One region of the Mesorhizobium sp. M0768 genome, then DNA from elsewhere that is predicted to be linked to it. Evidence: predicted binding sites of a transcription regulator. Region 1 holds the regulator's gene; each other region holds the start of a gene.
The links. The regulator PhoB, encoded in region 1, activates phosphate uptake and scavenging genes when phosphate is short. The targets are predictions, from matches to a motif close to TGTCATNNANCTGTCAT.

Region 2: the regulator PhoB is predicted to act here: its motif matches at 3,360-3,376, upstream of phnF (phosphonate metabolism transcriptional regulator PhnF).
Region 3: the regulator PhoB is predicted to act here: its motif matches at 2,514-2,530, upstream of NKI08_RS18985 (PhoX family protein).
Region 4: the regulator PhoB is predicted to act here: its motif matches at 2,997-3,013, upstream of ugpB (sn-glycerol-3-phosphate ABC transporter substrate-binding protein UgpB).

Annotation. Positions count from the first base shown of each region.
Region 1 is NZ_JAMYPD010000004.1:231,052-236,407, forward strand. It holds gene xylF (D-xylose ABC transporter substrate-binding protein) at 1-58, opposite strand, end outside; gene NKI08_RS07745 (ROK family protein) at 344-1,588, shown strand; gene phoB (phosphate regulon transcriptional regulator PhoB) at 1,598-2,287, opposite strand; gene phoU (phosphate signaling complex protein PhoU) at 2,304-3,011, opposite strand; gene pstB (phosphate ABC transporter ATP-binding protein PstB) at 3,044-3,847, opposite strand; gene pstA (phosphate ABC transporter permease PstA) at 3,844-4,695, opposite strand; gene pstC (phosphate ABC transporter permease subunit PstC) at 4,699-5,356, opposite strand, start outside.
Region 2 is NZ_JAMYPD010000003.1:404,911-410,266, reverse strand. It holds gene phnK (phosphonate C-P lyase system protein PhnK) at 1-191, opposite strand, end outside; gene NKI08_RS06435 (alpha-D-ribose 1-methylphosphonate 5-phosphate C-P-lyase PhnJ) at 188-1,099, opposite strand; gene NKI08_RS06430 (carbon-phosphorus lyase complex subunit) at 1,096-2,208, opposite strand; gene phnH (phosphonate C-P lyase system protein PhnH) at 2,210-2,818, opposite strand; gene phnG (phosphonate C-P lyase system protein PhnG) at 2,818-3,279, opposite strand; gene phnF (phosphonate metabolism transcriptional regulator PhnF) at 3,414-4,157, shown strand; gene NKI08_RS06410 (zinc-binding alcohol dehydrogenase family protein) at 4,176-5,192, opposite strand; gene NKI08_RS06405 (ABC transporter permease) at 5,263-5,356, opposite strand, start outside.
Region 3 is NZ_JAMYPD010000014.1:80,265-85,620, reverse strand. It holds gene NKI08_RS18990 (GNAT family N-acetyltransferase) at 1-352, shown strand, start outside; gene NKI08_RS18985 (PhoX family protein) at 453-2,447, opposite strand; gene NKI08_RS18980 (hypothetical protein) at 2,648-2,986, shown strand; gene NKI08_RS18975 (phosphatase PAP2 family protein) at 3,001-3,702, shown strand; partial or broken gene NKI08_RS18970 (sodium-independent anion transporter) at 3,962-4,209, shown strand; gene NKI08_RS18965 (SMP-30/gluconolactonase/LRE family protein) at 4,223-5,083, opposite strand; gene NKI08_RS18960 (helix-turn-helix domain-containing protein) at 5,199-5,356, shown strand, end outside.
Region 4 is NZ_JAMYPD010000004.1:125,833-131,188, reverse strand. It holds gene tlpA (thiol:disulfide interchange protein TlpA) at 1-336, shown strand, start outside; gene NKI08_RS07160 (bifunctional diguanylate cyclase/phosphodiesterase) at 339-2,771, opposite strand; gene ugpB (sn-glycerol-3-phosphate ABC transporter substrate-binding protein UgpB) at 3,066-4,376, shown strand; gene ugpA (sn-glycerol-3-phosphate ABC transporter permease UgpA) at 4,458-5,342, shown strand; gene ugpE (sn-glycerol-3-phosphate ABC transporter permease UgpE) at 5,351-5,356, shown strand, end outside.

The DNA of each region.
Region 1 (5,356 bases):
ACGCCAGCGCCAGCGTCATGGCGACACCCGCCAGAATGGCGGTCGTGAATTTCTTCATCATATCCTCCCTGCGCCGCGTACGGCGTGACCAATTGGCTCAAAGACCAGCTTAGAAGCTCTAATTTTTTCGAGCCTCGAAAAAATACTGGTCCGATCTCCGGCTGCTGTCAACATCGATTCTGATGGATTTTGATGACTCTGCGAGTTTTTTCGAGCGTCGGAATAAACGATGACAGCGCCACCTGCATCTGACACTATTTGCCTCATCCGACACTATTTGTCGGACATTACCGACGGCTTCCGGTTCATGAGCGGCCGCGGCAACCGGGAGGAAAGCAAAACAATGTCGGTCGGAATCCGCCATGACGATTTGCGCCGGCGCAACCGGGCGATGGTGATCTCGGCGGTGCGCCGGGCCGGCCAGCCATCGCGTACTGAGATCGCAGCTACCACCGGCCTCAGTCATTCGACCATATCGGCGATTTCTTCCGACCTGATACGGGAAGGCATCCTCGCCGAGAGCAAGCCAAGTGAGCCCGTTTCGTTGAAACGCGGTCGTCCGCAAGTCGGCCTCGCCCTCAACCCGGAAGCGGCGGCGGTGCTGACCGTGGTGTTGTCGCTGAATTTCCTTTCGGCCGCCATTATCGACTACACGGGACAGGTGGTCGCCGAGGAACAGCGCCGGCTGGACACGCTGACTATGCCGCGCGACGAGCTGATCCGTGAATGCATGGCCATCGTCCGGCGCCGGCTGCAGGATCCAGATCTTGACGTCCGCAGTGTCGCCCGCATCGCCCTGGCGATTCAGGGCATTACCGACTCCCCTGCACGCGCCATGCTGTGGTCGCCGATCACGCCGCAGACCGACATCGCCTTTGCCGACATGCTGGAGGACGAATTCGGCATCCCGGCAACGGTGGAGAACGACTGCAACATGATGGCGGTGGCTTTGCGCTGGCGCAATCCGGATCGCTATCGCGATGACTTCATCGCCATCCTGCTTTCGCATGGCATCGGCATGGGGCTGGTGCTGAAGGGCGAACTGTTCACCGGGACGCATTCCTCGGGCGGCGAATTTGGCCACATGATCCATCGTCCGGGCGGCGCGCTCTGCCGTTGCGGGCGGCGCGGCTGCATCGAGGCGTATGCCGGCAACTACGCCATCTGGCGCAACGCCAGGCAGATGAGCGAAGACAGCGAACCGGTCGCCGACGTCAGCGACGCCGACATGCGCGCACTGGCGGCCCGGGCGCGCGAGAAAGATGGGCCGGAACGCGAGGCCTACCGCAAGGCCGGCGAAGCGCTGGGTTTCGGTCTCGGCTCGCTGTTCGCGCTGATCGATCCGGCACCGGTCGCGATGGTCGGCGCCAGTGCCGCCGCCTTCGATCTGATCGAGCCGGCCTTGCGGAAGGCAATCGCCCAGACCGCCGGCGGCCAGCATTCAGGCTCGATCTCCTTCGATACAGAGCCGAACGAATTGCCTCTGATCCGCGAAGGCTGCGCGATGCGGGCGTTAAGCTTCGTCGACCAGGAGATTTTCGCGCCGGGCGCGCAAATGAGGCCCAGCGTCAGAAAGAACGTAGCCTGACCAGGCGGGTCAATCTTCCCTGATCGCATAGCCGGCGCCGCGGATGGTGCGGATGACATCCGGCATCCGGCCGTTGTTGACGGCTTTGCGCAGCCGCCCGACATGCACGTCGACGGTGCGTTCGTCGATGTAGATTGTCTCCCCCCAGACATTATCGAGTAACTGGCTGCGCGAGAAGACACGGCCCGGATGCCGCATCATGAACTCGAGCAGCCGGAATTCGGTCGGCCCGAGCCTGATTTCGCTCTTCTTGCGATAGACCCTGTGCGATTCGCGATCGAGCACGATGTCGCCGACCTTCAGCACGCTGGACAGCACTTCCGGCTTGGCGCGCCGCAGCAGCGCCTTGACCCTGGCCATGAATTCCGGTGTCGAAAACGGCTTGACCAGATAGTCGTCGGCGCCGGTCGAAAGACCGCGCACCCGGTCGCTCTCCTCGCCGCGCGCGGTCAGCATGATGATCGGCAGCCGCTCGGTTTCGGGGCGCACCCGCAACCGACGACAGAGCTCGATGCCGGAAACCGCTGGTATCATCCAGTCGAGCACCAAAAGGTCGGGCACATTCTCCTGCAAACGGATCTCGGCTTCGTCGCCGCGTGTCACCACCTCGACCTGGTAGCCTTCGGATTCGAGATTGTAGCGGAGCAGCACACCCAACGGCTCCTCGTCCTCCACCACCATTATGCGTGGTGCGATCATCGGCTGGGCACCCCCATCATGTCACCGGTGCGGACATTGTCGTTTCGTCCTGCTTCGGACGATTGACCGGCAATTGCTCGCCGGTCAGCACATAATACGCATTTTCGGCGATGTTGGTGACATGGTCGCCGATCCGCTCCAGATTCTTGGCGCAGAACAGCAGGTGCGTGCAAGCGGTGATGTTGCGCGGATCTTCCATCATGTAGGTCAACAGCTCGCGGAACACGGACGTGTATTTAACGTCGATGCGCTCGTCGGCGGCACGAAGCTTGGCCAACGCGGCCGCATCGCCTGCAGCATATTCCTCGATGACACCCTGCACCTGGATGAGAACCAGCTGCGCCATCGCGTCGATGGAATGCGACAGGTCCCGCGGCGTGGCGCTGAGGCCGACCGCACTCACGCGCTTGGCGATATTCTTGGCAAGGTCGCCGATGCGTTCGAGGTCGCCCGCCATGCGGATCGCTCCGACCACATGGCGAAGATCGTGGGCCATCGGCTGGCGTTTGGCGATCAGGGTGATGGCGCGGTCGTCCAGTTCGCGTTGACGCGCATCCATGATGGCGTCGTCGGAAACGACGCGTTGCGCCAGCACGTTGTCGGAATTCAACAGCGCCTTGGTCGCCCCGCCGACCATCGAACCGGCGAGGTCGGCCATGTCGCGGATCAGCTTGCTGATCTGCTCGAGATCCTCGTCGAAAGAAGCGACTGTGTGTTCGCCCATGGTCCTGTCCTCATATGCATGATCGGAACGGCTCAGCCGAAGCGGCCAGTGATGTAGTCCTGCGTGCGCTTCTCGCGGGGCGACGTGAAGATCTTCTCGGTCCGGTCGAACTCGACCAGTTCACCCAGATACATGAAGGCCGTCTGGCGCGACACGCGCGCCGCCTGCTGCATGTTGTGGGTGACGATGACGATCGTGTAGTCGGCTTGCAATTCGTCGATCAGTTCCTCGATCTTGGCAGTCGACAGCGGGTCGAGGGCCGAAGCCGGTTCGTCGAGCAGAATGACTTCCGGCTTCACGGCCACGGTGCGGGCGATACAGAGCCGCTGCTGCTGGCCGCCGGATAGGCTCAAGCCGCTGGCGTTGAGCTTGTCCTTGACCTCGCTCCACAGCGCGGCGCGCTTCAACGCCTGTTCGACGCGGCCGTCCATCTCGGACTTGCCGAGGTTCTCGTAGAGCCTGACGCCGAAGGCGATGTTCTCGTAGATCGACATCGGGAACGGCGTCGGCTTCTGGAACACCATGCCGATCTTGGTCCTGAGGAGGTTGAGATCCTGCGACCGGTCGAGAATGTTCTTGCCGTCGAGCAGCACCTGGCCCTCGGCCGTCTGTTTTGGGTAGAGCTCATAGATGCGGTTGAATACACGCAGCAGCGTCGATTTCCCGCAGCCCGAAGGGCCGATGAAGGCCGTGACACTGCGCTCAGGCAGCGACAGGCTGATGTCCTTCAGCGCCTTGCTCTGGCCGTAGTAGAAGTTGAGATTCTTGACCTCGATCTTCGTCTTCTCGGCGACCGTTTCGGCCATCGTCATGTCTGGGGACAACATCTGTGTCATCTGTCCTCTCTGCGTCCGGTAAGGCTGCGGGCGAGGATGCTCAAGCCCAGAACCGTCAGGGTGATTATGAGTGCGCCGGTCCACGCCAGTTGCTGCCATTCCTCGTAAGGGCTGAGAGCGAACTGGAAGATGGTCACCGGCAGGCTGGCCATCGGCGCGTTGATATTGCTGCTCCAGAACTGGTTGTTGAGCGCGGTGAAGAGCAGCGGCGCCGTCTCGCCGGAAATGCGTGCTATCGCCAGCAATATGCCGGTGACGATGCCGGACAATGCGGCGCGGTAGGCGACCGAACGGATCACCACCCAGCGCGGCGCGCCGATCGCGGCACCGGCTTCACGCAACGCGTTCGGCACCAGGTTGAGCATGTCTTCAGTGGTGCGCACGACCACCGGAATGACCAGGATGGCAAGCGCAACGGCGCCGGCAATGGCCGAGAAATGTCCCATTGGCCGCACCATCAGCTCATAGACAAACAAGCCTATGATGATCGACGGCGCCGACAACAGGATGTCGTTGATGAAGCGGACGACGGTGGTGATGCGCGAAAAGCGTCCATACTCGGCCATGTAGGTTCCCGCCAGCACGCCGATCGGCGTGCCGACGACAACGGCGATGATCGTCATCAGCAGGCTGCCCGTGATGGCATTGAGCAAGCCGCCGGCCTCGCCCGGTGGTGGCGTCATCTCGGTGAAGACCGCGAGCGAAAGCCCGGCTGTGCCCTTATAGACCAACGCGCCGAGAATGAGCGCCAGCCAGGCAAGCCCGATGCCGGCGGCGACGACGCAAAGCGCCATCATCACCGAATTCCTGGCTTTGCGGCGGCTGTGGAGCGATGAGGATGTCGACATCGGTCAGGCTCCCGTACGGGCGTCGATCCGCATCAGCATATAGCGGGCGGCGGCGAGGATCAGGAAGGTGATGACGAAGAGGATCAGGCCGAGCGAAACCAGCGAGGAGGTGTAGAGGTCGCCGTCGGCCTCGGTGAATTCATTGGCGATGGTCGCCGAGATCGTCGTGCCCGGCGCGAACAGGGAGGCACTGATGCGATGTGCGTTGCCGATGACGAAAGTCACCGCCATGGTTTCGCCGAGTGCCCGGCCGAGGCCAAGCATGACGCCGCCCATGATACCGATGCGGGTATAGGGAATGACCACGCGCCGGGTCACTTCCCAGGTCGTGCAACCGATGCCATAGGCCGATTCCTTCAGCACCGCCGGCACCGTATCGAAGACGTCCTTGGTGATCGAGGTGATGAAGGGCAGCACCATGATGGCGAGGATCAGCGCCGAGGTCAGAAGGCCGATGCCGTAAGGAGGGCCGGCGAAAAGGCTGGATAGTCCCGGCACGCCGTGGAAGATGTTGATGATGAAGGGCTGTATCGTCGTCTGCAGGAACGGCGCGAACACGAACAGGCCCCAGATGCCGTAGATGATCGAAGGAATGCCGGCCAACAGCTCGACCGCTATGCCGATCGGGCGCCTGAGCGGGCGCGGGCAGAGCTCGGTGAGA
Region 2 (5,356 bases), on a different contig from region 1:
CTGGCGGTGCCGGAGCTCGGCAGCAGTCGAGTTGACAGGCAGTTGAGCAAAGTCGTCTTGCCGGAACCGGATTCGCCGACCACCGCCAGCACTTCGCCCGGCCAGAGGTCAAAAGTGACGTTCTCGCAGCCGACGCGCGAGCCGTAGAATTTGGACAGCGCCGAAACGCGCAGCAGCGGTTCGTCTGTCATTGCGCCGGCTCCGTTTTTTCTGGGGCAAGATGGGTCTCGGGCGCGAGATGGCCGCAGTGGCCTTCCGCGCGCCGCTTCTCGCAATGATCGGTATCGGAGCAGACGAACATGTGGCCGCCATGGTCGTCGAGGATGACCTCGTCGAGATAGACGTTCTCGGCCGCGCACAGCGCGCAGGGCTGGTCGAAGATCTGCACCTCGAACGGATGGTCCTCGAAATCGAGGCTGACCACATCGGTGAAGGGCGGCAGCGCGTAGATGCGCTTTTCGCGGCCGGCGCCGAACAATTGCAAAGCCGGCGAACGGTGCATCTTCGGATTGTCGAATTTCGGCGTCGGCGAGGGATCCATCACATAGCGGCCCTCAACCTTGACCGGGTAGGCGTAGGTGGTGGCGATGCGGCCGTGCCTGGCGATGTCCTCGTAGAGCTTCACATGCATAAGGCCGTATTCCTCCAGCGCATGCATTTTGCGCGTCTCCGTTTCCCGCGGCTCGAGGAAGCGCAGCGGCTCGGGGATCGGCACCTGGTAGACCAGCACCTGACCGGCACTCAGCGGATATTCAGGGATGCGGTGGCGGGTCTGGATGATGGTCGCCTTGGCCGTCTCGGTGGTGACGGCGACATTGGCGACCTTCTTGAAGAAGGCGCGGATCGAAACCGCATTGGTGGTGTCGTCGGCGCCCTGGTCAATGACCTTGAGCACATCGTCCGGGCCAATGATCGAAGCGGTGACCTGGACGCCGCCGGTGCCCCAGCCATAGGGCATCGGCATTTCGCGCGAGGCGAACGGCACCTGATAGCCGGGGATGGCGATGCCCTTGAGGATCGCCCGACGGATCATCCGCTTGGTCTGTTCGTCAAGATAGGCGAAGTTGTAGGTGGCGATGTCCGCTGGTTGTGCACTCATTCCGCTGCCTGCCTCTTTTCTTCGGCCTTGCCGGCATTTTCGCGGGCATCATGCTCGGCGCGCATGCGGCGCACGAGGTCGAGTTCGGCCTGGAAGTCGACATAATGCGGCAGCTTCAGATGCTCGACGAAGCCGGTCGCCTGGACATTGTCGGAATGCGAGATGACGAACTCCTCGTCCTGCGCGGCGGCGATGACATCCTCACCCAACTCCGAGGCGCGCAGCGCGCGGTCGCATAGCGCCATGGCCATCGCCTTGCGCTCGCTCTGGCCGAAGACGAGGCCGTAGCCGCGGGTGAATTGCGGCGGCGCCTTGGCCGAGCCCTTGAACTGGTTGACCATCTGGCATTCGGTGACGCGGATGCTGCCGAGCGGTACCGCAAAGGGCAGTTCCGGCACGTCCAGTTCCAGTTCGACCTCGCCGATGCGAACCTCGCCGACGAAGGGATGGTTGCGCGCGTAGCCGCGCTGGGTGGAATAGCCGAGCGCCAGCAGAAACCCCTCGTCGCCGCGCGACAGCGCCTGCAGGCGGATGTCACGCGCCATCGGGAATTCGAGCGGCTCGCGGGTGATGTCGCCGGGGACATGATCGCCGGGCATGTCGCCGTCGGGCTCGATCAGGCCTTCGCGGGCGAGGATGGCCGAGACGCGCGGCATCGCTTCCGCCTCGCCGGCACGCTGTTCCGGCTCGGCGACTTCGCCGCCGGCGGCAAGCTCGGGATCGAGCAGGCGGTGGGTGTAGTCGAAAGTCGGGCCGAGCAGCTGGCCGCCGGGCAGGTCCTTGTAGGTCGCCGACACCCGCCGCTCGACCAGCATCGTGCCGGTGTCGATCGCCCTGGTGTAGCCGAAACGCGGCAGCGTGGTGCGATAGGCGCGAACCAGGAAGATCGCCTCGATCATGTCGCCGCGCGCCTGGACGATGGCGAGTGCCGCCAATTCCCTGTCGTAGAGCGAACCTTCGCTCATCACCCGGTCGACGCCGAGCGCCAGCTGCTCGACGATCTGGTCGAGGCGAAGTGCGGGCACCGAACGATCGCCGCGCCGGCGGTCGGCGAGCAGTTTGTGGGCGTTGCGAATGGCCGCTTCGCCACCCTTTACCGCAACATACATGCTACGCCTCCATCATCTTGATGCGCGTCGTACGCGGCAGGCAGGCAACGCTGTCAGGGGTGGCGAGGACGATGTCGACACCGCGGGGAAAGCGCTGGTTGTCCTGCTTCCATTGCTCGACGAAATGGCGCGGCATTTGCGCCGGCGCGATCGTCGCCGTCGTCTCGATGCCCGGGCCTTCGAGCAGCAGCGCAGCGCCGGAGACAAGATCGCCGACCTCGAGGATCAGCGTCGTGGAGCGATCGGGATAATCCTGGGTGCCTTGCGAAAACCCGTCGAGCGCCATCATCTCGGCCGGCGTGGCGATCAGCGCGAAATGCGCGTCGGCCGGGGTGTTGGCCAGCGGCGCGCCGGTATGGAAGCCAAGCCAGGATTTCACCGCCGACACCTGCAAAGCCGGGTCAAGCCAGAGCGGCGTGTCGTTGTCGCACAGCGCCAGCGCAACGGCGCCGGCGGTGGCCGACAGCGGCGCCGGTGGGTGGGCAAGGGCCGGCAAGGGCTGGACGCTGCCCGGCCGCGCCATCGCGTCCATCACGGCACGGAATACGGTCTGCGCGTTGAATACCGGATCGGCAAAGCCGCCTTCGATCGCTTGGGTTACGATGTCCATCAGTCTTCTCCGCGTACCATGGTGAAGAAATCGACCTTGGTCGCCGCCGTCTCGGCGCGGCGCTGTTCACGCGCCTTGGCCAGTGCCGCCTGCAAGGGCGCAACGATCCCGATCTCGACCTCATTGCGGAGGGCCGGGTCCTGCCACAGCGCATCGGCGATTGCCGCCAGCCTTGCCTTCTGCTTGTCGCGGCCGAGCGCGTAGCAGTGGCCGACATGGCCGGACGCAAGCCGCACCGTGGCACGGGTGACCGTCGCCTCGCCGACATTGAAAGGGGCACCACCGCCGCCGATGCGGCCGCGTACCGTAACCAGGCCGGTTTCGGGGCCACGCAGAAGTTCCGCTTCGCAAGGCAGGCCGGTTTCGTCCCACAGGCGGACGATGTCTTCGCCGGCCGATTGCGCCAGCGTCGCCATCACGGCCTTGCGCTCGGCCTGCTCTCGCGCTTCCCGTCCTCGCATGGCCGTACTCCTCGTCTGCGTGAATTTATCTATTGATATAGACAACTATACAAATTATACTTGTTATTTAGCGCGTGTCCATGACGGGCACGTGACACGGGCCAAAAGATCGGCGCAAAGAATTGGGGCGGGAGATGATCGGACAAGCCAACCGCATCGAGCGGCGCAGCGGTGTCGCGCTGTGGCGGCAGATCGCCGACCAGATACTGCATTCGATCGCCGTCGGCGATTTTCCCGAGAATGCCGCGCTGCCGCCGGAGATCGCGTTGGCCGGACGCTATGGCGTCAACCGCCATACGGTGCGTAGCGCTATCGCAGCGCTGGTGCAGGAGGGCGTGCTCAGGGCGGAGCAGGGGCGCGGCACCTTCGTGCTGTCGCGCAGGCGGCTGTCTTATCCGATCGGCGCTCGCACCCGCTTTTCCGAGGGATTGCAAGGACAGGCGTCCGAGCGGCATATCACCTTGCTCGCGTCATCGGTCGAGCCGGCCAACCGTCGTGTCGCAGAGGGCTTAGGCCTTGCGACGGGCGCCGATGTGATACGCCTGGAAACGCGCGGCGAAGCCGATGGAATGCCGGTGTCCCGCGCTGCCGGCTGGTTCGATGCCAGGCGCTTTGCCGGCATCGATGCCGCCATGGCGGAAACCGGTTCGATCACCGCATCGCTGGCACGTTTCGGCATCGACGACTATCTCAGGCAATCGACCGTGCTGTCGGCGCGCCATGCCGATGCCGTCGACCTTGCGGACCTCGAGCTGCAGCCCGGCGCCATCGTGCTGGTGACGGTCGCCGTCAACGTCACGCCCGACGGTCAGCCGATACAGTTTTCGGAGTCGCGCTTCCCGGCCGAGCGGATCGAGCTCAAATTGTCGGCGCTCTGAGATACGGCAGCCCTGGCATCATCCGACCTGAATGACAGCCTTGATCAGGCCGGACTTCTCATGCGCCCAGCGGGCGAGGTCGTGCGGCGTCTCGCCAAGCGTGGTGCGGTGCGTCACCAGCTTTGCCAGCGGCAGCGCGCCGTTGCGGATCGAGGCGGCGACATGGTCGAAATCGGCACGCAGGGCGTTGCGGCTGCCGATCAGCATCATCTCGCGCTTGTGGAATTCGGGATCGGAAAAGGCGATGTCGTCCTTGACGACGCTGACCAGGACCAGCGCTCCGCCATGCGCGACATGAGCGAAGGCCGACTGCACCGACCGGGTGTTGCCGGTGGCATCGAAAACCACGTCGAAGCCGTCGCCGCCGGTTGCTTCCCGCACCAGGTCGGCAGCGGTGCCTCGCGAGCCGTCGAGCGTCGCGAAGCCGAGTTCGCTTTCGGCAAAGCCAAGCCGTTCAGCGCTCATGTCGAGCAGCGTCACATCGAGCCCGGCGATGCGGGCGAACAGCGCCGTGCCGAGCCCGATCGGGCCTGCGCCGATGACCAGCGTGCGCGCACCTGGATCAGCCAGCGAGCGCCGCACGGCATGGGCGCCGATCGCCAGGAATTCGACGGCGGCGGCATCGGCCAGCGACAGGCCGTTTGCCGGATAAAGATTTTGCGCCGGCACCAGGATCTGCTCGCACATCGCGCCGTCGCGGTGGACGCCGAGCACCTCGATCCTGACGCAGCAATTCGGCTTGCCTTGCCGGCAGGCGTTGCATTTGCCGCAGGCGAGATAGGGATTGACGATCACCGCTTCGCCGACGGCGAGATCGACGTCCTCGCCAACCTCGATCACGGTGCCGGAAACCTCGTGGCCCATGATGCGGGGATAGGCGAGGAACGGGTGCTTGCCTTCGAAGATGTGATAGTCGGTGCCGCAGATGCCGACATGGCTGACGGCGACCTGCGCCCAGCCGGCGGGGGGCGCGCCAGGCTCCGGACGATCTTCGAGGACAAGTTCGCCGGGCGAGCGGCAGACGACGGCTTTCATGCTTCAATCCAGTCGGTTCATGGCACCGCCGGCCCTGCTGTCGCGAGGCCGGCGGTTGTTGGGAGGCAGTCTATTTGCCGCGGCGGCGCAGCCCGTCGAAATAGACGATGACGATGATCAGCACGCCGGTGATGATGCGCTGCCAGAAGGCGTTGACGTTGAGC
Region 3 (5,356 bases), on a different contig from region 1:
GATGCTCGCCCTGGCATTGCTCACCAAGCCTGGCCCATTCACGCTCGAAGCCTTGAGCCTGGGCGATTTTTGGGGTGTGAAGATCGAGGGCAGGCTTGCGGCAATGGCCGGCGAGCGCATGAAGCAACCTGGCTATACTGAACTCAGCGGGGTGTGCTCACATCCGGAATTTCGCGGCGGTGGTCTAGGAAAGCTGCTGTCCCTATTCGTGGCAAACCGGATAGTGGCGCGCGGCGAAGTTCCCTATCTCCACGCCTATGCCAGCAACGCCGCGGCCATAGCGTTATACGAGTCCATCGGCTTCAGGTTGCGAAGCACAATGAATGTGGCCGTGGTTCAGCGCAGCGAATGATTAGTCGGCGCATGATGCGCAGCATGGATGCATCCCGTATCGGAAGGAAGGATTTCGTACCGCCGAAATCCTTCCTTGAGACTGCAAGACCTGCTGCGTGTCAGACCGCGATCTTGCCGCCGCCTTGCCTGGTGATGGCAACGACCGCCGGGCGCACCGGCATGTCCGGCTTGAAGTCGGGCCAGCGCGTCGACAAATCCTCATAGTAGGACGGACGGCCGAAAGCCTCCCAGTCCTCGCCGCCGTCGCCCGGATGCTGGACCGCAACGAAGGCGGTCTGGTCGTCCGGCGCAAACAGGGGACCGCACATTTCGGCGCCGATCGGCACGCGGAAGAACAGCTTTGATGTCGCCCGTGCCGTCCCCTCCGTATCGACAGCCCACAGACCGTCGGTGCGGCCGGTGGCTTTCGGGCCTTGGCCGTCGGTGGCGACCCAGAGGCGGCCAGCCGAATCTACCGTGCAATTGTCCGGCATGCCGAACCAGCCATTGGCGGTGGTTGCGGTCGAGAAGGTGGCGCCGACGTCGGCCACAGCGGGATCGCCGCATTTCAGCAGGATTTCCCACCTGCCCTTTGTCGCGGTGAAATCACCGCCGTCCTCGACGATCTCGATGATGTGGCCAAAGGCATTTTCGGCACGCGGGTTGGCAGCGTCGACCTGGTCGGCCTTGCGCTTCGAATTGTTGGTCAGCATGACATAGACCTTGCCGTTGACGGCATTGGGCTGGATGTCTTCCGGGCGGTCCATCTTGGTGGCGCCGAGCAGGTCGGCGGCGCGGCGCGTCTCGATCAGCACGTCGGCCTGGCTGGCAAAGCCGTTCTCCGCCGTCAGCGGCCCTTGGCCGAAGACGATCGGCAGCCATTCGACCGAACCGTCGTCGGCAAACTTGGCGACATGCAAGGTGCCGTCGTCGAGCAAATCCATGTTGGCGGCGCGGTTGTCCGGATCGAACTTGCCTGTGGTGACGAACTTATAGACATAGTCGAAGCGCTCGTCGTCGCCGAGATAGAAGACGACATGGCCATCCTGGGCGACGATCGATTCGGCGCCCTCATGCTTGAAGCGGCCCATGGCGGTGCGCTTCCTCGGCACCGAAGTCGGATCCTGGACGTCGACCTCGACGATCCAGCCGAAGCGGTTCGGCTCGTTAGGCTCCTTGCCGATGTCGAAACGGTCGTAATGCGCTGCCCACTCATAGGCATCTTCGGGAATGCCGAGGCGCTTGTAATTGGCCGCCTCCTTATGCCCCTGCGGCAGCTCGCCCGAGAAATAGCCGTGGATGTTCTCCTCGGCCATGACATAGGTGCCCCACGGCGTGACGCCGCCGGCGCAATTGTTGATGGTGCCGATGACCTTCGTGCCGGTCGGATCGGCGCTGGTCTTGACGCGGTCGTGGCCGGCGACCGGGCCGGAGAGCGCGATCTCGGTGTTGGAGGAGGTGATGCGGCGGTTGAGCTTGCCGTCGCGAACGACCTGCCATTTGCCTGATACCTTGCGTATCTCGACGATAGTGCCGCCATGCGCGGCCATCTCGACATCGACTTGCTCCTTGCTGAGGGGCGCCTGCTTGGCTTTGCCATCGACGATGGTGACGAGGCCCGGAAACATCAGGTGCGGATTGGTGTATTCGTGATTGACGACCAGCAGGCCGTGCTCGGCCGAGCCGTCGATCGGGATATAACCGACATAGTCGTTGTTGTAGCCGAATTGTCTGGCCTGGGCTTCCGCCGACTGTTTTGTCGGATCGAATCCCGGCGAATCGGCGAACAGCGGATCGCCCCAGCGCAGCAGCACGTCGGCGTCATAGCCAGGTGCGACGTGATGCTTGTCGTCGATGCCGGCCTCGAGCTCGTCGAAAGCGAAGGCGGAGCCTTCGGCGGCGCGGGCATTGTCGGCGGTGATCAGCGCCAGCGGGCTGACGGTAGCGGCTATGGCCGAGACGGCAAGCGAACCCTTGAGGAAGCCGCGGCGTGAGAACCGCGCGGCGATGATCTCACCCATGGTGCGGTTGTCGGTGGGATTGGCTCCTGGCCCATCGTTTTCCTCGAGCAGGCTGGTGCGGAAATGGGCGTCAGGGGTGCGATGTTCGGTCATAGGGCCTGCCTCTGGCTGGATGGATTGCTGGAGCGTGTTGCCTGGCCAATCCGGTATTACCGGCAGGTCACAGTTTGATGACATGCCGGCTAATTGCCACCTGCGATTTCGTATCCAACATCGGCCCCGCTTGACCGCGACCGGCGCTTCGGAAACAAGAGCTGCGGCAGGCGGTAGGGACCGCATCGGGAGGAACAAAAGTGAGTTTCTGGGGACTTGGGCAGCTCTGCGTTTCGACGGTGATCTTCCTGCTGGCGGCGATGGCCGCAAAACAGTGGGGGCTGGCGCCGAGCCTCGGCAAGATTGTGCTGACGTTGGCGCTCTATTCGCTGGGCAATCTGATCATGCTGAGGCTGATCCGTGAATTCGGCATGTCGGTGTCGTTCAGCCTGTCGGCGGTGATCCAGCTGGTGTCGGTGAATGTGGTGGCGCTGGTCTTCTTCGGCGAGCGCGTCAATGCCTTGCAGGCAACCGGCATCGTGCTTGCCATCGCAGCTGTGGCGCTGATCACGCTCGGGCCCTATCTGCAAAGGCTGTAACTGCGATCGGGCCGATGAAGAAGATTGCAAGCAGACTGCCCAACTGGCTGGAGTTCCCGGTTCTGCTGGCCGGGCTGGTCATTGCCGGCGGGCTGTGGGGGTTCGAGGAGCTGATGGAGCTGGCGCGGGCGACCACGCCGCATGCCTTCGACACCGAAATCCTGCTTGCCTTCCGCAAGGCCGGCCAGCCCGACAATCCGATCGGACCGGCGTGGCTGGAAGGGGCGATGCGCGACATCACCAGCCTCGGCAGCGCCAGCGTACTGCTGCTGATCACGGCAGCAATGATCGTCTATCTGCTTCTTATCCGCAGGCCAGGCGCGGCGCTTCTCATGTTCGTCGCGGTAGCGGGCGGCCAGCTCCTGTCAAGCGTGCTGAAATTCGATATCGACCGGCCGCGCCCCGATCTGGTCTCGCATCTCGCCGATGTGGCATCGCTTTCGTTTCCGAGCGGCCACGCCATGCTGTCGGCGGTGACGTATTTGACGCTGGGCAGCATGGCGGCGCGGGTTTTGCCCGGGCGCACAACGAAGATCTATGTACTCGGGCTGGCGGTGCTGACGACAGTGGTGGTCGGCATCAGCCGCATCTATCTCGGCGTCCACTGGCCGTCCGACGTATTGGCCGGCTGGTGCGCCGGCTTTGCCTGGGCGATGCTGTGCTGGCTTGCGGCACGGTTCCTGCAGCGATGGCTTGGGCGGGCCGACGGCACCTGACTCAAATCAGCCTGTTGATCAGGCCATGACCGCAGCCTGCCAGCAGGAAAACCATCGACAGCAAGGCTGTCGAGGTTGCCAACGCTTTGAATATCTTCACCCGCTCATCCTTTTGAAGTCGTGCCTGTGAAATCGGGATCGCAGTGGATGTCCCGCCAAACGATGCCGAGGTTTGTAGCATCACAGTGCATCGGCTGGCAAAGAGTGCTGCATGTTTGGAGGCAGACCATCAATCCTTGGTGCAGGAAGACGTCGCCGACCGCGCCAGCGCAGGAACTTCATCCTCGACTGTTCGGCGATGCCGTTCTTCGATTCAACGGCGGCCAATGTCATCGAGGGTGCGGCCCACAAGGCGAGCCGCGCCGGCGTTCGCTTCATTATATCAGGCGCTTCGCCGCAGATACGCCGCATGCTGATCAACCACGGCGTCAAGCGGCCGCTGGTGACTTATACCGCCTCGATCACGGATCGCGGGCGCAGCTGAAGAAAGCCGCGCCCGCCGCCTGAGCCGATGGCTGGCTTAGTCGAGGCCCAATGCCGCGATCTCGCCGTCGTTCATCAGCGGCACGAAGATTGTCGACTTGCCGTCGGTGCCGATGTCGGCGCTGCCCGGCTTGAACGTCGCAACCGCTTGCGGCGTGCCGCCGGCTTTGTAGCGGTAGAGCGTGCCGGTCATATACGCGGTGGCGTAGATGCTGCCGCCGATGGCAACGACGCCATCGAGGTTGGCAAATTTTTCCGCGCCGGGCAGTGGCGAAACGGCCTTGGTAGCAAGATCGACCGAGAGCAGGCCGCCCGGCTCCGCGGTGCTGAAGTCGGGCTTGATGCCCTTGCCCCAGGAAGCGACGATCAGCCGGCCGCCATCGGCGAAGATGCCATTCGGCGAAGCAAGCGCCGCATCCCTGACGAACAGTTCGGGCCGGTCGCCGTCGATGCGATAGATCGTATCGGCAAGCATATCCGTGACATAGATCTTGCCGGACGCGTCGGCGGTCACGTCGTTGAGGAAGACCGCGTTCGGCACGTCGATCGTCGATGTTAGCTTGCCGCTTGCGAGATCGACGACGCGCACATGGGTGAGGTCGGCGACGTAGAGTTTGCCGCCGACAATCGCCATGCCCTTGGGCGCGTCCATGCCGTCGGTCCAGTGTTGCGTGACTAGCTTGCCGTCCATCGACAGGATCGACAGATAGCCGTTGCCGTCGGCTTCGCCGGGATTGCCGACGATGTTCGAGACGACAACGCGCTGGCCGGCGGCGTCGAACAGCGCCGATTCAGGCTGCTCGAGGCCGCCGGTGCGCCAGAGTTCAGCGGCCTGAACTGCCGGCGCGGCCGCGATGCCGACCAGGGCGAGAAGTATCGAGGTGAAGAGGCTCTTCATGGCTAGTCTCCTGTAATGGACTGGCGGAGAGCTAGGCCTTTCGATACTTTTCGGGAAGAGCTATCAGGACTAGTACCGAAGGCTGATACCAAATCGTGCAAAAGAGGTGCATCCCATGAACGGCCTGATCTTCGAAGCGCTGAAGCGGACGCTTAAGGCAAAGGGCATCACCTATCGCGTCCTTGCCGAGCGGATGGGTGTTTCCGAGCCGACGGTGAAGCGCATCTTCCACGAGCGCAACTGCAAGCTCGACCGGCTGATGGAGATCTGCAC
Region 4 (5,356 bases), 110 kb from region 1:
TGCGCACCTTGCCGCGCCGAAATGCCCGCGCTCGATGCGCTGCAGAAGGAGATGGGCAGCGATGCGTTTCAGGTTGTTGCCGTCAACGTCGATGCCGGCGACGATGCCAAACCGAAGAAGTTCCTGGAGGACACCGGCGTCAAGTCGCTCGGCTACTATCGCGATGCCACGATGGCGCTGTTCAACGACGTCAAGACGCGCGGCCTGGCGCTCGGTCTGCCGGTCACCATGCTGATCGATGGGCAAGGCTGCCTGATCGCCCATATGAATGGCCCGGCCGAATGGTCGGGGCCGGATGCCAAGCGTCTGGTCGAGGCGGCGCTTCAGCCGGGATAGGCTCAGACCGTGCGCAGGCGCGGCTTGAGCACGGCAATGCTTGCGCCGCGTCGGCTGGCGGTGCGGATTGCCGGAGCGGCCACGCCCGTCAGTTCCCCGAATGTCTCGATCGGAGCCGGTTTGCCGAGGTAGTAGCCTTGCCCGATCTCGCAAGCCTCGGCGTCTAGAAATTGCAATTCACCCGGCGTCTCGATGCCTTCTGCCAGAACCGGTAGGCCGAGACCGCGTCCAAGCCCCAGCACGGCGCGAACGATCGCCGCGAACTGGGCGTTCTTGTCGACCGATTTGATGAACGACCCGACGATCTTGATCTTGTCGAAGGGAAAGGCGCTGAGGTTGGACAGCGAAGAATAGCCGGTGCCAAAATCGTCCATCGCCACATGCACGCCAAGCGCCTTGACCTGCCTCAAGGTTGCCAGCGCGCGCGGCATGTCCTTCACCAGGGCCGTTTCGGTGATCTCCAGTTCGAGCCTGCCGGGGGCCAGGCCGGATCTCGTCAATGCGTCGTGCACCTTGCGGCTGAAATTCGGATTGTGAAGTTGCACGGCGGAGACGTTGACGGCGACCATCAGCGGGTTTGTCCAGCGAACAGCATCGTTACAAGCCGTCGTCAGCACCCAGTCGCCGATCTGCGCGATAGCGCCACTGTCCTCGGCCACCGGGATGAAAACGGCCGGAGAAATGTCACCCCGCTCAGGGTGCTGCCAACGGACCAGGGCTTCGAAGCCGATCATCCTGCCGCCGCGGATCTCCTTCTGCGGCTGATAGACGAGGTGGAACTCCTTGCGGGCGATCGCCTGGCGCAATTCATGCTCCATCACGCGCTTGTCGCGGGCCGCGGTGCCCATGGCCATCTCGAAAAACCGATAAGTGTCCCTGCCTTCGGTTTTGGCGCGATGGAGTGCCGTGTCGGCATGGCTGATCAGGCCGGCCTGGTCTTCGGCATCCAGCGGAAAGAAGGCAATGCCGATGCTGGCCGAGACGAGGCCGGAGCCGACCGAAACCCTGTTTTCCTCCCGGATCGCCGCCAGCAAGTCCTCGGCTATCCGGCCTGCGGCCAGGGGGTCGGGGAGGTTCGGAGCTATGATGGCAAATTCATCGCCGCCGAGACGCGCGAGCATCTGTCCGTTGCGCGGGATGCCGGAAATGCAGTGCGCCAGCTTCTGCAGCATAGCATCGCCGGCGCTGTGGCCGTAGAGGTCGTTGACTTGCTTGAACCGGTCGAGGTCAAGCAGCAGGAGCGCCAGATATCCATCCTTGCCGCCACGATCCATCGACGCGAATTCTGCTTCCAGCCGGGAAGAAAAGCTCCGCCGATTGGCAAGCCCGGTAAGCGGATCGAAATGCGCGAGGCGGAGGATCTCTTGTTCTGCCTTCTTGCGCTCACGGATGTCGCGAACGGCAAGCACCGTATGAGGCCTGCCGCAGTAGGTGATTCTCCTGGCGATCAGCTCGACAGGAATTCTCGCGCCGTCGCTGCCCCTTAACTTCGCTTCCTGCGCCTGTTCGCCGAAGCCGGACATATCGGCTGCGCTCTGTCCGTCGAAAAGCTCGCCGAGTTGCATCGTGTTCAGGGTGGCTGTCGCTGTTCCGGTCAGCTTCGCCATACTGTCATTGGCGCTGACGATGCGGGTGCCATCGCAAACGATCAGACCTTCCACCGCCGCATTGGCGAGATCGTGCATGCGATCGGCCTCGAGCTTCTGGTGGCGAAAGCGCAGATCGATCCACAGCGCGGCACCCGACAGCACAAGGATTACCAGGCTGGCGACCGCTGCGGCAAAGGCCTGGGAAATGGGCTCGATGGAATGTTCGGATATTTCAATCGAGGAATCCGGAATGATCGACACCGCGGCCATCGCGATGAAATGCAAGCTGCAAATGGCCAGCGTCAAAAGCGCGGCGCCGCCGAGAGTCGCGAGCGCTGACGGGCGGCGCAAGACGACAAGAAGCGCCAGTGCCGCGAGGCTTACGCCGGCCAGAAGCGATATCGCGACAAGGAGCAGGTTCCAAACGAGCCGGCCTTCGACCTCGAAAGCTGCCATGCCGATGTAGTGCATCGTCGCGATGGCGCCGCCCAGAATGGCGCCACCGACGAGGAAATGGTCGATGCCGCGGCGCAAGGTGGCGACCCACATCCCAAGCGCGGTCATGATAACGGCGGCGGCAAGCGAAAAGGCGGATAATCCCGGATTGTATGCGTTCGGTATTCCCGGCGTAAACGCGGTCATGGCGATGAAATGCGTCGCCCATATGCCGAACCCGGTCGAGGCCGCGGCGATCATCAGCCAGACAAGCCGGTTTCGCTCGGTCGATCGGCCGACATGCTTAAGGAGATTAACTGCTGAGAAACAAGAAATTCCACAGACGAGTGCAGCGAGCGCAACCAGTCTCAGGTCGTGCTGATTTACGATACAATTATAGACCGTCAGCATCCTGTTCACTCGGTCTGCCAAAACTAACAGGGGAGGTGTGACGGATTAGCTCTTGGAGATTTTAACGAATGGTTAACCCGCGGGCCATGAGGCGGGTCTTTTCGGGGGAAAACCGATGCCGCGCCGAAAAGGCGGTGATGTCGTTTCTGACGCCGCGCTTTCGGTAGCGAGTGCACTTTAGGAAGAAATGGTGTTCATTGATCCGCAACAAAACCGTTGTCCCATTGTCATCAGCGCCACATATTGGCTTTGCGGAGGTGCCCCCTTTCGCCAATGACAAACGGGAGATGAAACATGAAGTTCTTCGGCTTTGCGGCCGGTATCGCCGCCACCGTGACCCTGCTTTCCACCACCTCCGCCTTCGCCGTCACGCAGATCAGCTGGTGGCACGCCATGACCGGCGCCAACGCCGAGGTCGTCGCCAAGATCTCCAAGGATTTCAACGCCAGCCAGAGCGACTATGAGCTCGTTCCGGTGTTCAAGGGCACCTATCCGGAGACGCTGAATGCCGGCATCGCTGCCTTTCGTGCCGGGCAAGCGCCAGATATCCTCCAGGTGTTCGACGTCGGCACCGGCGTGATGATGGCGGCCGAGGGTGCGATAAAGCCGGTGGCCGATGTGATGACCGGCGCCGGGATGACTTTCGACAAGAGCCAGTATCTGCCCGGCATCGTCGGCTATTATTCGAAGCCGGACGGCACCATGCTATCGTTCCCCTACAACTCTTCCTCGCCGATCCTCTATTACAACAAGGACATCTTCCAGAAGGCAGGCCTCGACGTGAACAATCCGCCCAAGACGTGGAACGAGGTGTGGGAAGCTGCCAAGAAGATCAAGACGAGCGGCGCCGCCCCTTGCGGCTATACCTCGACCTGGCTGACCTGGATCCACCTGGAGAATTTCGCGGCGTGGAATGACGTGCCTTGGGCCACCCAGCAGAATGGCCTGGCCGGCGGTGATGTCGAACTCAAGATCAATGCGCCGATTTTCGTCAACCACTTCCAGGCGCTCGCTGACCTGGCCAAGGACGGCACATTCAAATATGGCGGGCGCACCTCCGAAGCCAAGCAGATATTCCTCGCCGGCGAATGCGGCATCTTCACCGAATCGTCGGGCGGCCTCGGCGATATCGTCAAGTCCGGCATGAACTATGGCATCGGCCAGCTTCCTTACGACAGTGACGCCAAGGGTGCCCCGCAGAACACGACGCCGGGCGGTGCCAGCCTGTGGGTGTTCGGCAACAAGTCGGACGAGGAATACAAGGGCGTCGCGGCCTTCTTTGCCTATCTGTCCAAGACCGATGTGCAGGAATATCTGCACCAGAAGTCGGGATATTTGCCAGTGACGCTTGCGGCATACGAGGCGACTAAGAAATCAGGCTTCTATGACAAGAACCCCGGCCGCGAGACACCCATCCTGCAGATGATCGGCAAGTCGCCGACCGACAATTCGAAGGGCGTGCGCCTGCCGAATCTGCCGCAGGTGCGTGATATCCAGAACGAGGAGCTGGAGAAGATGCTGGCCGGCCAGCAAACCGCCCAGCAGGCACTCGACAATGCGGTTGCGCGCGGCAACGCGGCGATCAAGGAAGCGCTGGAGAACTGACGGGATTATCTCAGTTAGTCGGTTGGAATATCGCCCACGCGAGCTCGCGCGGGCGATACCTGGATAGCGAGGGAAATCAGCCTGTCTCCACGCGTCGTCTTTCCCAACAAGATCCTGCCCTACCTGCTGGTGGCGCCACAACTCGCCATCACCCTGGTTTTCTTCTACTGGCCGGCCGGTCAGGCGCTGTACCAGTCGATGCTCAGGCAAGACCCGTTCGGGCTGAAGAGCAGGTTCGTCTGGTTTGCCAATTTCCGGAAGGTGCTGGCCGATCCGGCCTACCTCAACTCGATCAAGGTCACAGTAGTGTTCTCTCTTGCGACCGCGATCGTTGCCATGGTTGTGGCCCTGCTGCTCGCGGTCATGGCCGAGAAGGCCGTGCGCGGCAAAGGCCTTTACCGCACACTGTTGATATGGCCTTACGCCGTGGCGCCGGCGATTGCCGGCATGCTTTGGCTTTTCCTGTTCAATCCCTCGATCGGCTCGTTGGCCTATTTGCTGAGAAGCCTCGGCGTCGTATGGGACCCGCTGCTCAACGGCACCCACGCCATGATCCTGCTGGTGTCGGCTGCTGCCTGGAAGCAGATCAGCTACAACTTCCTGTTCTTCGTCGCCGGCCTGCAGGCGGTGCCGAAAACGCTGATCGAAGCGGCGGCCATGGACGGCGCCGGCGAAACCAAGCGCTTCTGGACCATCGTCTTCCCGCTGCTTGCGCCGACAACCTTTTTCCTGCTGGTCGTCAACACCGTCTATGCCCTGTTCGACACGTTCGGCATCGTTCATGCCGTCACCGGCGGCGGGCCGGGCAAGACGACAGAGACGCTGGTCTACAAGGTCTACAATGACGGCTTCGTCAATCTGATCCTGGGCGACTCGGCGGCGCAGTCGGTCATCCTGATGGCCATCGTCATCGCGCTCACAGCAATCCAGTTCCGCTATGTGGAACGCAAAGTCCACTACGGCTGAGGGCAGCGATGATC